2 linked regions of the Saccharopolyspora erythraea NRRL 2338 genome follow. The protein of the gene in region 1 interacts with the protein of each later gene in a pairwise test. Links are inferred from orthologs where the notes say so. Each region holds a gene or a part of one and is shown on either strand. Other genes may lie near its edges. The genes, in order: ileS and SACE_RS14845.

The links.
Region 2: the proteins of ileS (region 1) and SACE_RS14845 interact in binary tests that used the Escherichia coli proteins (3 or more experiments, as listed by UniProt). The link is inferred for Saccharopolyspora erythraea NRRL 2338 from one-to-one orthologs.

The regions. Positions count from the first base shown.
Region 1 is NC_009142.1:6,539,729-6,543,501, reverse strand. Bases 1-3,705 are described here. They hold ileS (isoleucine--tRNA ligase), read left to right. Parts: upstream 1-352; coding sequence 353-3,505; downstream 3,506-3,705. Other genes in these bases: SACE_RS27925 (FitA-like ribbon-helix-helix domain-containing protein), read left to right, coding at 3,591-3,705. In the rest of the region: more of SACE_RS27925, read left to right, coding at 3,706-3,773. UniProt on the Escherichia coli protein: Catalyzes the attachment of isoleucine to tRNA(Ile). As IleRS can inadvertently accommodate and process structurally similar amino acids such as valine, to avoid such errors it has two additional distinct tRNA(Ile)-dependent editing activities.
Region 2 is NC_009142.1:3,359,294-3,371,587, forward strand. Bases 9,316-12,294 are described here. They hold SACE_RS14845 (hydrogenase maturation protease), read left to right. Parts: upstream 9,316-10,533; coding sequence 10,534-11,055; downstream 11,056-12,294. Other genes in these bases: SACE_RS14835 (FAD-dependent monooxygenase), read left to right, coding at 9,316-9,453; SACE_RS14840 (hypothetical protein), read left to right, coding at 9,623-10,537; SACE_RS14850 (NADH-quinone oxidoreductase subunit B family protein), read left to right, coding at 11,222-12,262; SACE_RS14855 (nickel-dependent hydrogenase large subunit), read left to right, coding at 12,284-12,294. Outside these bases: SACE_RS14795 (MalY/PatB family protein), read right to left, coding at 1-267; SACE_RS14800 (DoxX family protein), read left to right, coding at 418-900; SACE_RS14805 (MBL fold metallo-hydrolase), read right to left, coding at 1,037-1,756; SACE_RS14810 (AMP-binding protein), read right to left, coding at 1,874-3,400; SACE_RS14815 (helix-turn-helix transcriptional regulator), read right to left, coding at 3,514-4,371; SACE_RS39225 (hypothetical protein), read right to left, coding at 4,510-4,647; SACE_RS14820 (solute symporter family protein), read right to left, coding at 4,619-6,133; SACE_RS14825 (DUF485 domain-containing protein), read right to left, coding at 6,130-6,435; SACE_RS14830 (MBL fold metallo-hydrolase), read left to right, coding at 6,826-7,788; more of SACE_RS14835, read left to right, coding at 7,810-9,315.

The sequences.
Region 1 (3,773 bases):
TCGGCGGCCGCGGCCGAACAGGTTGTCGGCAGCGGTCGAGCAAGTCGGCGGCCGGCACGTGCGGCCCCGGAATAACGGGTGGCGCCCGCGCGCTATCCTGAGCACCTCACTTCCTGGGACGTCGTTCCCGGGAGGTCCAAGCTTCGAACACCACGGCGTCGATCCGGCCATCACCGGGGAGCCTCCGGAAGAACGGGCCCGCGCGGCCTCAGTAGAACCGGACGGGTCCGGCCCGTCACAGCCGGCCAACGAGAGGTCGTCGGCGTCTCCGCGCAGGCGGCAAGCGGGGTGGTACCGCGGCACCTGTGTCGTCCCCGGGTGGACCCGACACACCGCGAGGAGCACATCCGCGATGGCCTATCCCAAGGTTTCGTTCAACGGCACCGACGCCCAGGGCGTCGCCGCGCAGCCGTCGTTCCCCGGGATCGAGCGCCAGGTCCTGGATTACTGGGCCGACGACAAGACCTTCCAGGCCAGCGTGCAGGCCAGGGAAGCGGGCGCCAACGGGGCGAACGAGTTCGTCTTCTACGACGGCCCGCCCTTCGCCAACGGCCTGCCGCACTACGGCCACCTGCTCACCGGCTACGTCAAGGACGCCGTGCCGCGCTACCAGACGATGCGCGGCCGCCGGGTGGAGCGCCGGTTCGGCTGGGACTGCCACGGCCTGCCCGCCGAGGTCGAGGCCGAGAAGCAGCTCGGCATCACGTCCAAGTCCGAGATCGAGGCCATGGGCGTGGCGGAGTTCAACGACGCCTGCCGCGCCTCGGTCCTGCGCTACACCGCCGAGTGGGAGGACTACGTCACCCGCCAGGCGAGGTGGGTCGACTTCGACAACGACTACAAGACGCTCGACCTGGACTACATGGAAAGCGTCATGTGGGCGTTCAAGACCCTGTGGGACAAGGGTCTGGTCTACGAGGGCTTCCGGGTGCTCTGGTACTGCTGGCGCTGCGAGACGCCGCTGTCCAACACCGAGACCCGCATGGACGACGTCTACCGCCAGCGCCAGGACCCGGCGGTCACCGTCGGGCTGCGGCTGAACGCCCCCGGAGAGGTCTTCGACGGCGCGCTGGCCCTGGTCTGGACGACGACCCCGTGGACGCTGCCGTCGAACTTCGCCGCCGCCGTGCACCCCGAGGTCGACTACGTGGTGGTGGCGCCCGCCAACAGCGCCGAGCGCTACGTGCTGGCCGAGGCGCGCCTGGGCGCCTACGCGCGGGAGCTGGGGGAGGACGTCGCCGACCACGTGGTCGGGCGGATGAAGGGCGAGGACCTGCTCGGCGTCGGCTACACGCCGCCGTTCGACTTCTTCGCCGGCAACCGCAACGCCCACCAGGTGCTGCCCGGTGACTTCGTCACCACCGAGGACGGCACCGGCATCGTGCACATCGCCCCGTTCGGCGAGGACGACAAGACCGTCACCGACGCCGCCGACGTGGAGCTGGCGGTCCCCGTGGACGCGCACGGCAAGTTCACCGCCGAGGCCCCGCCGTACGCGGGCCAGCACATCTTCGACGCCAACAAGCAGATCATCCGCGACCTCAAGGACGCGGGTCTGCTGCTGCGCCACGAGACCTACGACCACCCGTACCCGCACTGCTGGCGCTGCGACAACCCGCTGATCCAGCGCCCGGTGTCGTCGTGGTTCGTGGCGGTCAGCCAGTTCAAGGACCGCATGGTCGAGCTGAACCAGCGGATCAACTGGTCGCCCGAGCACATCCGCGACGGCCAGTTCGGCAAGTGGCTGGAGAACGCCCGCGACTGGAACATCTCCCGCAACCGGTACTGGGGCTCGCCCATCCCGGTGTGGGTCTCCGACGACCCGGCCTACCCGCGCACCGACGTCTACGGCTCGCTGGACGAGCTGGAGCGCGACTTCGGCGTGCGGCCCACCGACCTGCACCGCCCGCAGATCGACGAGCTGACCAGGCCCAACCCGGACGACCCGAGCGGGAAGTCGACCATGCGGCGCGTGCCGGAGGTGCTGGACTGCTGGTTCGAGTCCGGGTCGATGCCCTACGCCCAGGTGCACTACCCGTTCGAGAACGCCGAGTGGTTCGAGCACCACTACCCGGGCGACTTCATCGTCGAGTACAACGGCCAGACCCGCGGCTGGTTCTACACGCTGCACGTGCTGGCCACCGCGCTGTTCGACCGCCCGGCGTTCTCCAACGTCGTGGCGCACGGCATCGTGCTGGGCCACGACGGCCTGAAGATGTCGAAGTCGAAGAAGAACTACCCCGACGTCAACGAGGTCTTCGACCGCGACGGTTCCGACGCGATGCGCTGGTTCCTGATGTCGAGCCCGATCCTGCGCGGCGGCGACCTGGTCGTCACCGAGCGGGGCATCCGCGACGCGGTGCGCCAGGCCGTGCTGCCGCTGTGGAACTCCTGGTACTTCCTGGCGCTGTACGCCAACGCCGAGGGCGTCGAGGGCCGGTCCAGAGTGGACAGCAAGCACGTGCTCGACCGCTACGTGCTGGCCAAGACCCACGAGCTGGTCGGCGACGTGCAGGACGCGATGGACACTTTCGACCTCGCGGGTGCCTGCGCGACGGTGCGGGACTTCCTGGAGGTGCTGACGAACTGGTACGTGCGGCGCTCGCGCGACCGGTTCTGGGCCGGTGACCGCGACGCGATCGACACCCTGCACACCGTGCTGGAGGTGACCTGCCGGGTCGTCGCGCCGCTGCTGCCGCTCACCGCGGAGTCGGTGTGGCGGGGGCTCACCGGCGGTCGCTCGGTGCACCTGGCGGACTGGCCGCTGGTCGACGAGCTGCCCGCAGACGCCGCGCTGGTCTCGGCGATGGACCGGGTGCGCCAGGTCTGCTCCTCGGCGCTGGCGCTGCGCAAGTCCAACAAGCTGCGGGTCCGGCTGCCGCTGTCCAGGCTGGTGGTCGCCACGCCGGAGGCGGAGTCGTTGCGGCAGTTCACCGACCTCGTCCGCGACGAGGTGAACGTCAAGTCCGTCGAGCTGACCACCGACGTCGCCGCGCACGGCCGGTTCGAGGTCGCGGTGAACGCGCGGGCGGCCGGTCCGCGGCTGGGCAAGGACGTGCAGACGGTGATCAAGGCGGTCAAGTCCGGTGACTGGACCCGCACGCCGGCCGGAAACGTGGTCGCGGCCGGGATCGAGCTGCGGGAGGGCGAGTTCACCGAGCGCCTGGTGTCCACCGACACCGGGGCCGCGGCGGCGCTGCCCGGCGGAAGCGGCCTGGTCGTGCTCGACAACGAGGTGACGCCGGAGCTGGCGCTGGAGGGCCTGGCCCGCGACGTGGTCCGGGTCGTCCAGCAGGCGCGGCGCGAGGCGGACTTCGAGGTCTCCGACCGGGTCCGGGTCGTGGTGTCGGCGCCGGCCGAGGTGCTGGAGGCCGTCGAGGCGCACCGCGAGTTCATCGCGGGCGAGACCCTGGCCGAGGCCCTGGAGGCGGGCGGTGCCGAAGGCGGTTTCGCGGGCACCGTCGGCGAGGGCACCGAGATCGCGGTCGCGGTCGCGAAGTCCTGACCTGCTGTTTCCGGGTGGGCTCCGGCGGCGGAGCCCACCCGGACGAGTGTTGCGGTGGCACTGCGAATGAGCCCATACTTTCTGTATGGGCGTACTGGTTCAGATCCGCGACGTGCCGGAGGATGTTTACCGCACGTTGAAGATCCGTGCGGTGGAGGCGGGACAGAGCTACTCCGAGTTCCTCAGGGGATTGCTGACGCAGGCCGCGTCCAGGCCGCCGATGGCCGAGATGGTCAGGCGGCTTGAGCAGCGCGGTCAGCTCACCGAC
Region 2 (12,294 bases), 3.2 Mb from region 1 along the record:
CCGCACCACCGCCGGGTCGACCGCGAAGTCGTGGCGCCGCCGCATCCGCTCGGCGAAGGCCTCCCGGAGCGGGTGCAGGTCGGGCCGGTCGTCCCACCAGGGGTAGCCGAGTTCGGTGTCCAGCTCGCGGCGCAGCACCTCGCGCACGGGCTCGGCGGTGGGGAAGTCCATGTCCGCGATCCAGGCGGGCAGCACGCCGGGACCGGCCGCGGACCACTTGACCCCCGATCGCCGGCGCAGGGAGTCGAGGTCGAGGTCGTCGAACATGGCCGGTGCCCCCTTCGTGCCGTGTGACCGCGCCAGGCGATCGCCTGCGGGCATGCTACGCGCCGACCCGGAACTAGTCATTGACAAGTTGGTGGCCCCGGGTGCATCTTGACAGGGTCAAGTTCGCCTCTTCGGAACAGAGGTCATCCCATGGCTCCCCTGGTCGCCCTGGTCCTTGTCACGTTGTTGCTGCTGGCGGCGGGAGCCGCCGGCGTGCGCCCGCTGAGGCGCTGGCCGGTCGCGGTGCGCGGCGGACTCGCCGCGATGTTCGTGCTGACCGGCGGCGCGCACTTCATCGGCATGCGCGAGCAGCTGATCAGCATGGTCCCGCCCGGCCTGCCCGCGCCGGGACTGCTCGTCACCGTCACCGGGGTCCTCGAACTGCTGGGCGCCGCCGGGTTGCTGTGGCACCGCACCGCGCCGTGGGCGGCGGCCGGGCTGAGCGTCCTGCTCGTCGTGATGTTCCCGGCCAACGTCCACGCCGCTGTCGCGGGAATCCTGCCCGGCGCGGAGGACCAACTGCTCCCGCGCACCGCGATGCAGGTCGTCTTCCTCGCGGCCACCCTGTCCGTCGTGGTGCACCACCTGCGAGCCCGGCGTCGCCCGGTCTCCGGGCGCGCCGCGGCCGCCTGACCGGTTACCGCGGTCCGGCAGTCAAGCCCAACGGACTACTTGCGCACCGTCCATGATGGTCACGCTTCTCGAAGTCGGATGACGATGCCCGCCGCCTCGCCTGCCGAACGTCCGGCCCGGCCTGGCGGTGTGGCGCTCACCCCAGCGGGTCCTCGGCGTTGCGCAGCGCTGCCCGAACATCGCCGTGGAACGGGTCTCCGTGGCCGAAGCACGCGACGTCGACGTCCAGCTCCGCCAAGCGGCGCAGCGAACGCCACGCCCGCTCGCGGTCGACGTCGAAGCCGCCGAGGATCGGCGGGCCTCCGGCAGAGCCGGCCACGGTGTCCCCGGTCAGCAGCACCCGTTGACGCGGCAGGTGCAGTCCGATGCTGCCCGGTGTGTGGCCGGGGATCTCCAGCACCGTGCAGCCACCGGCGAACGGCAGCGAGTCGCCTTCGGACACCTCCCGATCGACCCGGCACGGCGGGCCCTGCGGCGACTTGCCCTCCGGCGTCGCCTGCTCGAAAAGCGGTCGCTCGGCGTCGGTGAGCACCGGTGGTGGGCCGGGCAGCTCACCCCGGACGAAGGGCGCGTCGGCGGCACCCGCCACCACGGTCGCACCGGTCGCCTCGGCGAGCTCGGCCGCCGCACCGGTGTGGTCGACGTGGAAGTGGGTGAGCACGATCCGGCGCAGCTCCTCCGGGGACCGCCCGACCCGCTCCAGCGCCGACAGGATCTGCGGCCCGTGCCCGAGGTCGCCGGCGTCGATCAGCGTCACCTCCCGTTCGTCCAGCCAGAGGTAGGCGTTGAGCAGGTAGGCGGGCGTGCCGGACAACCGGATGCGGTGCAGCCCGGGAACCACTTCGACGATGTCCACCACCGCACGGTAGAGCGGTTCCCGGTTGCCGCACACGGGCTTTCACAGTGGGCGTAAACGAATCCGCCCTGTCCCGGCTCGCGCCGGAGCCCCGGCCGACGAGGGTCAGGATCGGGGTCAGTGGATCTGGCGCTCCTGGCCCCGCCAGAACGGTTCGCGGAGCTTGAACTTCTGGATCTTGCCGGTCGCGGTGCGGGGCAGCTCGTCGATGAAGTCGACGCGCTTGGGGCACTTGTACCCCGCGAGGTGCTCGCGGCAGTGGCCGATGAGGTCCTCGGCGGTGGTGGTGTCGTCTTCGGTGACGACGAGCGCGGTGACGAGCTCGCCCCACTTCTCGTCGGGGATGCCGATCACCGCGACCTCCCGCACGGCGGGGTGGGAGGTGAGCGCGTCCTCGACCTCGATGGACGACACGTTCTCGCCGCCGGTGATGATGACGTCCTTCTTGCGGTCGGCGATGGTCAGGTAGCCGTCGTGCACCGTCCCGCCGTCCCCGGTGTGGAACCAGCCGCCCTCCTGGACGCGCGCGGTCTCCTGCGGGTTCTCCCAGTAGCCGTCGAGGTTGTGGTTGGACTGCGCGAGCACCTCGCCGCCGTCGTCGACGGCGATGCGGACCCCGATCGCCGGGGCCCCGGCACGGCCGAGCAGGCGAGCCTGCTCGGTGCCGTCGAGCTCCGCCCACTCCGAGCGCATCCGGTTGACCGTCAGCAGCGGCGCGGTCTCGGTGAGCCCGTAGATCTGGATGAACTCCCACCCCAGCTCCTCGCGCACGCGCTGGATGGTCCTGGTGGGCGGTGGCGCCCCGGCCACGACGATGCGAACCCGGTCGCGGCCGGGGATCTCGCCCTCCCAGTCCTTGGCGGCGTCCAGCGCGGCGGTGACCACGGCAGGGGCCGCGCACAGGATCGTCACGCCGTGGTCGCGGATGCGGCGCAGGATCTCCGCACCGTCGACCTTGCGCAGCACGACGTGCCTGCCGCCGAGCCCGGTGAGCGCGTAGGGCATTCCCCAGCCGTTGCAGTGGAACATCGGGAGCGTGTGCAGCAGGACGTCGTCGTCGTTCAGCGTGGTGTGCAGACCGAAGACCGTCGCGTTGATCCACAGGTTGCGGTGCGTCAGCTGCACGCCCTTGGGGCGGGCGGTGGTGCCGGAGGTGTAGTTGAGCGTCGCGGTGGCCGCCTCGTCGCCGTCCCAGCGGGCCGGTTCGGCGGTGCTGCCGAAGACGGCGTCGTCGTCCTCGCCGAGCACGAAGGTGTGCTTGGCGGTCGCGGTGTCGAGCAGGTGCCGCAGGTCGGGGTCGACGAGCAGCACGTCGGCGCCGGAGTGCTCGACGATGTAGCGCACCTCGGCAGGCGCCAGCCGGAAGTTGACCGGGACCAGGATGCGTCCCCACCCGGACACGCCGAAGAACGACACCAGCAGCCGGGCCGCGTTGTGGGACACGATCGCCACCCGGCCGCCGACCGGCACGCCCAGCGCGTCCAGTCCGGCCGCCTGCGCGCGGGCCAGCCGGGCCATGTCCCGGTAGGTGAGCGACCCCCACGACGGGGCGGGCTGGTCGGGCTCGTCGACCACCGCCACCCGGTCGGGGTAGACCAGCTCGGCCCGGTCGAGGAAGTCGCGGATCGTCAGGTCGAAGAACATGTCCAGCCCCTTTCTGCCCCGGTCGGGTACCGCCACCGGAGGCCTGATCATGGCTCCGGGGCACCTGCCCCGCTACCCCACAAAGGGGGTAGCGCCGCGGGGGAGCGGCGGGCTCAGCCGATCAGTCCGGCCTGGCGGGCCCGGTTGACGGCCTGGACGCGGTTGGTCGCGTCCAGCTTCTTCATGGCGCTCTTCAGATAGGACTTCACGGTGTTGGGCAGCAGGCCGAGGCGCCGCGCCACCGCGTCGTTGGTGCAGCCGGTCGCCACCAGCGCGAGCACCTCGGTCTCCCGCGGCGACAGCGCGGGCCGGGTGCCGTGCCGGTACCTCCCGTCGTGCGCCTTCACGCGGCGGCACACCTCGAGCAGCCGGCCGCGGGTGCCCTCGTCCTCGATGGTCGCGGCGATGGCCAGGAGCTCGGTGCAGAGCTCGTCGGCCTCGCCGGGGGAGAGCGCGGTGCGCGGTTCGGTCGCGGGGGCGGTCATGCGGGCCAGGCGGCGCAGCACTTCCTGCTCCACCGCGATGTCGCGCTCGACCCGCCGCACGACCCGTTCCGCCGCGCGCAGCACGTCGTCGCCGAAGTGCGTGCGCTGCCGCCCGGCCGCATAGAGGACGGCGTGCGTGCCGTCGCCGACCCGGATCGGCAGGGCGAGCATCGCGCGCAGACCCTCGGGTGCCACGGCGGCGTCGTAGCGGTGGGTGATCTCCTCGGCGGTGAGGTAGTCGGCGACCGCGGAGGGGCGGGCCAGCGCGAGCACCTTGCCGCCGAGCCCGGCGCCGGAGCTGACGGTGAGGTTCAGCAGCGACCGGGTGGCGGTGCCGCTCAGCTGGTCGATGACGAAGCGGCGCCGGTCCGCCGAGACCGCGCCGCCGAAGGCGACCGGCAGCTCGGTCGCTTCCCGCAGCGCCCGCACACCTCGCGCGAGCAACACGCCCAGGTCCGGTGGGGACTGGTCCGACGGCGTTGTCATGGAGCGTCCTCGCAGGTCACAGCAGTGCCGACACCGGCCCCTAGCCTGCCGGCGCCGGCGAGCTGCCTTGTGTTGCGGAGCACACTACTTCAGCGGGACGCCGAACGCCTCGCACCCGGCGAGCACGCCTGCCTCTGTCTAGGGCAGGTGGCGGACGGACTCCTGGTGGGCGCGCACCTCGTCCGGGGTGAACAGCACCGGCTTGTTCCGGAAGGACAGTAACAGCTCGCGCTCCTCGCTCCTGGATTCATCGCTCGGTTCCGACGAGAGCGGCACGTTCGATCTCGTCGAAGGCGGTGGTGTTCTCGTCGCCGCGGTCGCGCCCACACCAGGAACCCGCGACGGCGAGCACGAACGCCGCGGGCACCGACACCAGCGCGGGGATGGTCAGCGGGAACAGCGGTGCCACGCCGGTGACCAGCCCGGTCGGGCCGAGGACGTTCGGGCTCACCGCGACGAGGCCGAGGCTGACCAACAGGCCGCCTGCCAGCGCCCAGCTCGCCCCGGTCCGGTTGAACCCGCGCCAGTAGATCGACAGCACCAGCACGGGCATGTTCGTGCTCGCCGCGACCGCGAAGGCCACGTTGGCCAGGAACGCCAGGTTGAAGTGCTTCGCCGCCAGCGCGAGCAGCATCGCCACCAGCGCGATGCCGACCAGCGACAGCCGTGCCGCCCGCAGCTGCCCGCGCGGTGACACCGCGCCGCGCTTGACGACGTGGGTGTAGAGGTCGTGGGCGAACGCGCCGGAGGTGGCGATGGCGACACCGGCGAGCACCGCCAGGATGGTGGCCAGCGCGACGCCGACGACGGCCGCGCGCAGCGCCTCTCCGCCGAGCACCTCGGCGAGCTGCACGGCGGCGAGGTTGCCCTTCTCGTGCGCGGCCTCGATGCCGGGTGCTCCGACCGCGCGCAGCGCGCCGTAGCCGAGGAACGGCAGGACGAGGTAGAACGCGCTGAACACCCACAGCGCGACCAGCCCGGAGCGGCGCGCGGCGGGGGCGTCGCGGACGGTGAGGAAGCGGACCATCACGTGCGGCAGGCCCATCACGCCGAGGGCGAGGGCCAGCTGCTGGGAGATGGTGTCGGCGGTGCCGGTGATCCCGAGCGGCTCGGCGACCACGGCCGCCGCGGGCAGCCCGCGCACGACGCCGAGCGGGTCCGGCCCGTACTCGGCCAGCACCAGCAGCAGGACCGTCGCCGTGCCGCCGAGCAGCAGCCCGGTCTTGAGCACCTGCACCCACGTCGTGGCCAGCATGCCGCCGAACGTGGTGTAGACGACCATGAGCACGCCCAGGACGAGCACCGCCGCGCTGAACTCCACTCCCAGCAGCGCCTGCACCAGCAGCCCCGCGCCGACGAACTGGATCACCATGTACATCGCGGAGATGACGATCGTGGTGACCGCCAGCCAGCCGCGCAGGCCGCGTCCGCGGAAGCGCGCCGCGACGGCGTCGGCGAGGGTGAAGCGGCCGAGGTTGCGCAACGGCTCGGCGATGACCAGCAGCACCAGCAGATAGGCCAGCGGCACGGCCGATGCCAGGTAGAAGCCGTTGAATCCGGTCAGCGCGATGGCGCCGCTGATGCCGAGGAACGAGGCCGCCGAGACGTAGTCGCCTGCGATGGCCAGCCCGTTGCCGACGGTCCCTACCTGTCCCTCGGCGACGTAGTGCGACGAGGCCGAGGTGTTGCGCCTGGCCGCGACCCAGGTGATGGCCAGGGTGAGCGCGAGGATGCCGGCGACGATCGAGACGCTGAGGATCACCCCCGCTCACCCCGCTGCTTCCCGGCTCGCACCAGCGCGTCCATCCGCCGCGCCCACCGCGCGTAGCCGTGCGCGACCGCGAGGATGACGCCGAAGATCGCGAAGCCGGCCCAGTAGGCGGTGCCGAGACCGGCGATCCGGCCGGAGAGCACCGTCGTGGACGTGGTGAGCGCGACGTAGCCGAGGAATCCGGCGAGCAGCACGCCCGCGCTGCCGAGGGCGAGCGACCGGCGGCGCTTGGCCATGACGAGCACCGCGTCCTCGTCGCTTCCGGTGGGACGGTCCGGCGATGGAGCAGCCATGAGCCCTCGCAGTCGGTGAGATGGCCTGAACGGCGACGAGATAGTCAAACATTGGATTGATGCGAGAGAGTAGTGACGCACCGCACAGCTCACAAGGAGGGTTGCCCACTTACTCGGTCAAGGCGCTGGCTCGGGCTGGCGCGGACTTCGGGGGGCGGGTGAACGGGCGCTCGCAGCCAGTTCGATGAGCTGTTTTGGAAGAAGTGCCGGTCTTTTGCGAGCCGAGGCGGGCTGGGGGATCAGGTATCGCCGTGCGGCAGTCGGTCGCTATGGGGGACCGCTGGCTCTGTCCGGGCGAACTCACGCCGGAGCCTTCCGTCGTCGCGTTGCTTGACTTAGTGTGCGGCACCACAGTTGACTAGTAAAAGCTTTGATCGAAGTGGAGAAGTCATGGGTGCGAAGCCGTTCGCGTCGTCGGGAGACCTGGCCGACAAGGAGCAGACGCTGGAGGTGCTGGCCGACGGCGTGTACGCGCTGACCGCCGAGGGCGATCCGAACGTCGGTGCCGTCGAGGGCGAGGACTTCCTGGTCTGTTTCGAGGCCCTGGCCACGCCCACCGCCGCCCGGGAGTGGCTGGCCAGGCTGCGCGAGCACACCGACAAGCCGGTCAAGTACCTGGTGCTGTCGCACTACCACGCGGTGCGGGTGCTGGGCGCGAGCGCGTTCGACGCCGAGGTCGTCATCGCCCACGACGACACCCGAGCGTTGATCGCCGAACGCGGCAAGCAGGACTGGGAATCGGAGTTCGGGCGGATGCCGAGGCTGTTCAAGGAACCGGAGTCGATCCCGGGTCTCACCTGGCCGAGCGTGACGTTCAGCGACCGGCTGACGATTCCGCTGGGCGGCGACCGGGGCGAGTTGGAGTTGCGCCACTGCGGCCGGGGGCACACCGAGGGCGACATCGTCGGCTGGCTGCCGCAGCAGCGCATCCTGTTCGCAGGCGACCTGGTCGAGGCGCAGGCCGCGCTCTACACCGGCGACGCCTTCCACCTCGACTGGTCGACCTCCACATTGGACTCCGTGGCGGCTCTGGACGCCGAGGCGCTGGTCGGCGGACGGGGCGCGGTCGCCCGCGGTCGTGACCGAGTGCGCGCCGCGATCGAGCAGACCAGGCATTTCCTGGAGGTGATGATCCGAGAGGTCCGCGCGGAGCAGGAGCGCGACGGCACGCTCAAGGGCGCCTTCGACGCCTGCCACGCCGCTCTGGTCGGCACCTACGGGCGCTGGCCGATCTTCGAGCACTGCCTGCCCTTCGACGTGGCACGCCTGTGGGACGAACTGTCCGGTGTGGAGCGTCCGGTGATCTGGACCGCCGAGCGCGACCGCGAGGTCTGGGACCGGTTGCAGGGCTGAGCCGTCGCCGATTGGAGCCCGATGAACGCGAGTCAGTCCCCGCCGGTGCTGGTGCTGGGCGGCGGTCCCGTCGGGCAGACCACCGCGCTCCTGCTGGCCCGGTGGGCGGTGCCGGTGGTGCTGCTCGACCAGCGTCCGCGGCGCGACCCGGTCGGTTCGAAGGCGATCTGCCAGCAGCGCGACGTCCTCGACGTGTGGAACGCGGTGGGAGCCGGGCGCCGGATCGCGGACGAGGGAGTCACCTGGACCACCGCGCGCACCTTCTACCGCGACCGCGAGCTGTTCGGGTACTCCTTCCAGGAACGGGGCAGTCCGGCTTTCCCGCCGTTCGTCAACCTCTCCCAGGCCCGCACCGAGGAGATCCTGGACGAGCGCATCGCGGCCGAACCGCTCATCGACGTCCGGTGGGACCACCGAGTCACCGGGATCGAGCAGGACGGAGCCGGGGTCCGGCTCCGCTGCGACACGCCGGAGGGGACGGCCACCGTCGAGGGCTGCTGGGCGGTGGCCTGCGCCGGGGCGCGCGGTGACGCGGTGCGGCGGATGCTGGGCGTGGAGTTCGCCGGGCGGTCGTTCGACGACCGGTTCCTGATCTGCGACATCCGCACCGACCTGCCGGACTGGGCGGAGGAGCGGCGCTTCTACTTCGACCCGGCGTGGAACCCCGGCAGACAGGTGCTCATCCACCCGTGCCCGGACTCCACCTTCCGCATCGACTGGCAGGTCCCGGCGGGCTACGACCTCGACGCCGAGGAGGCGTGCGGAGCGCTGGACGAGCGGATCCGCGCGATCATCGGCGAGCGCCCGTACGAGATCGTGTGGAAGTCGGTGTACCGGTTCCACTCGCGGCTGGTGGACCGGATGCGGGCCGGCCGCGTCCTGCTGGCGGGCGACTGCGCCCACCTGGTGTCCCCGTTCGGTGCGCGGGGCCTCAACTCCGGTGTGCAGGACGCCGAGAACGCGGCGTGGAAGATCGCCTTCGTCGTGCACGGCTGGGCGGGCGAACGGCTGCTCGACAGCTACCACGACGAACGACACGCGGCCGCGGTGGAGAACCTGGAGGTCACCGGCACGACGATGCGTTTCCTGGTCCCCGGTGACGAGCAGGAGCGGCAGCGGCGCACCGCGATCCTGGAGCGTGCCGCGCACGACCGCACGGCGTGGGCCGAGGTCGACTCCGGACGGCTGTCCGAGCCGTACTGGTACGCCCGCTCGCCGCTTACGACCCCGAGCGCCGCCCGTCCGCCCGCGTGCCGCCCGGAACGGGGGAGGACACCGCGACCCGGTCCCGGCGTGCTGGTGCCGGACGCGCCGGTGTCGGTTCCCGGCAGGGGCACGACCCGGTTCCGGGAACTGGCGCGGGACGGTGTGCTGCTGCTGGCCTGCGGTGGGGTCGACCAGACCGAGGTGCGTGCCGCGGCCACCGGGATCGCGGCCCCGGTGCGTTGTCTCGACCTAGCCGCGATCGACCGCGCCGGCGCGCTCGGGGAGGCACTGTCGGCCGGGCCGGGCGAGCTGTGGGTGATCAGGCCGGATGCCCATGTCGCGGCCGTACTCACGCACCCGGACCGCACCGCCGTGCTCTGCGCCCTGCGCAAGCTCCTCGCCGCATCCCCGGCTCAGCCCATGCGGTCCGGGGCCGAAAGGCCGGCGTCCACTTCGTGAGTCCTTCGGGTCGCCAGGGCAACCCGAAAGATTCACGGGTAGGTCTGCGCCGGACTCGTCGCCGTGTCCCCGGCGGCGAGTCCGGTCCGAGCGTGGTGCCCTGGTTGCGGGTGCGCGGGGCGGGACGGACACTGCGGAAGCCGTTGCGGCCGACGACCGGGGGAGACGCATGGGTCTGGACAACGCTCGTGCCGTTGCCGATGCCGTCCTGTTCGAGGGATACCTGCTCTACCCGTACCGCGCCTCGGCGTTGAAGAACCGCATGCGCTGGCAGTTCGGCGTGCTCGCGCCGAACTCCGGTGGCGCGGGCGAGCCCTCCCACGCGCGGACCGAATGCCTGGTCGAGCCCGGGGCGGAACCGGTGTTCGACATCCGGGTGCGCTTCCTGCACCTGCGCAGGCACGCGACCACCCCTTCGTGGGATGAGGGCGTGGTGCGCGAGATCCCCGTGGCGGCCAGCATCCGCGACGAGGGCACCCACGAGTTCCCCTGGGAGATCGGCGAAGACGGCGAAGCCGGGCGAGACGAGCGCACGTGTCGGCTCAACGGAGTGGTCCGCCTCGAGGTGCGCGGCGTCGAGGACGCCTCGGAACTGCGCAAGGTCGCGGTCACCGTGGAGAACCGGACTCCGTGGACGCCGCGTCCGGGCGACGGCCGCGACGAGATGCTTCGCCGCGCCATGGTGTCGGCCCACACCATGCTGGCCGTCCAGGACGGCGGATTCCTCTCGCTGCTCGACCCGCCGCAACGGGCCCGCGCGGCGGCGAAGTCCTGTCGCAACGAGCACACCTGGCCGGTGCTGGTGGGCGAGCCGGGCTCGAACGACGTCGTGCTGTCGGCGCCGATCATCCTCTACGACCACCCGGCGGTGTCGGCGCAGAGCCCCGGGGACCTGTTCGACGCCACCGAGATCGACGAGATCCTCACGCTGCGCACCATGACCCTGACCGATGCGGAGAAGCAGGAGGTCAGGGAGACCGACCCGCGTGCGGCCGAGCTGATCGAACGCACCGAGGGTCTGCCGCCCGAGATCCTCGAACGCCTGCACGGCACGGTGCGCTTCCCGCAGCGGGAGGGACGATGAGCGGCAAGGTCCTCGTCGCGGGCATCGGGAACGTGTTCCTGGGCGACGACGGCTTCGGGGTGGAGGTCGTGGGCCGCCTGCTGGAGGAGGAACACCCCGCAGGCGTGCGGGTCGCCGACTTCGGCGTCCGCGGCGTCCACCTCGCCTACGAGCTGATGAACGGGTACGACGCCGTGGTGCTCGTGGACGCGGTGCCCCTGTCGGAGGAGCCGGGCACCGTCCAGGTCGTCGAGGTCGACCTGGACGCCGTCGAGCCGGCGGCCCCCGGCGCGGCCGCCCCGGTGATGGACGCCCACGGCATGACGCCCGACGCGGTGTTCGGCCTGTTCAGAGCTCTCGGCGGCAGCGTCGGCAGAGCGCTGGTGGTGGGCTGCCGGCCCCTGGACTGCTCGGAGCGGATGGGCCTGTCCGAACCGGTCGCCGGAGCCGTCGACCGGGCTGCCGGCCTCGTGCGCGAGCTGGTCGGCGAACTGACCGCCGCGCCGCGGGCGGAACCCGGTTTCGAACCGCGCCGCTGAGCCGCCGGGACTGTCGCAAGGGGACGATCACGTCGTCCACAACGGACGGAAGATCCCGCTGCGCGACACGGCCACCGGCTCTACCTTGGGAATCCGGACCCGCCGCAGCTCGGCGGTCCCCGCACCGAACGGGACGCGGGGCCAGGCGACCAGGGGGAGGTGGCCGATGAGCTCGACGCCCACGGCCTTCGACGAGGTCCACATCCTGTGGACATCCGAGGGGATGAGCTGTGACGGCGACACGGTGTCGGTGACCAACGCGACGCTGCCCAGCATCGAGGACGTGGTGCTCGGCACGGTGCCGGGGCTGCCGAAGGTGCACCTGCACAACAAGGTGCTGGCCTACGAGACCGGCTCGGACTTCATGGCGGCCTTCCACCAGGCCGCCCGCGGCGAGCTGGAGCCGTTCATCTTCGTCGTCGAGGGCTCCATCCCCAACGAGAACATCAATCCCGAGGGCTACTGGACCTCGATGGGCAACGACCCGGACACCGGCGAGCCGATCACCCTCAACCAGTGGATCGACCGCCTGGCGCCGAAGGCGTGGGCAGTCGTGGCTGCGGGCACCTGCGCCACCTACGGCGGCATCCACGCGATGGCGGGAAACCCGACCGGCTGCATGGGGCTGGCCGACTACCTCGGCCCGGACTTCCGCACCGCGGGCGGGCTGCCGATCGTCAACGTGCCGGGATGCCCGGTGCAGCCGGACAACTTCATGGAGACCCTGCTGTGGGTGCTGCACCAGGCCGCGGGGCTGGCTCCGACCATCCCGCTCGACGAGCAGCTGCGGCCGACGTGGCTGTTCGGCAAGACGGTGCACGAGGGCTGCGACCGCGCCGCCTACTACGAGCAGGCCGACTTCGCCAAGGACTACAACTCGCCGAAGTGCCTGGTGAAGGTCGGGTGCTGGGGGCCGGTGGTGAACTGCAACGTCACCAAGCGCGGCTGGATGGACGGCATCGGCGGCTGCCCCAACGTCGGCGGCATCTGCATCGCCTGCACCATGCCGGGCTTCCCGGACAAGTTCATGCCGTTCATGGACGAACCGCCGGGCGGCACCCTGTCGGCCGGGCTGCTGCGGGCCTACGGCCCGTTCGTCCGGATGATGCGCGGTTTCACCAATCGCAACGTCGACCGGGAACCGAAATGGCGCCACAACGGCCACGAGCTCACCACCGGCTACCAGCCGCGGTGGCCGAACCGATAGTCCCCGAGGGAGAACGCACACATGGCCACTCA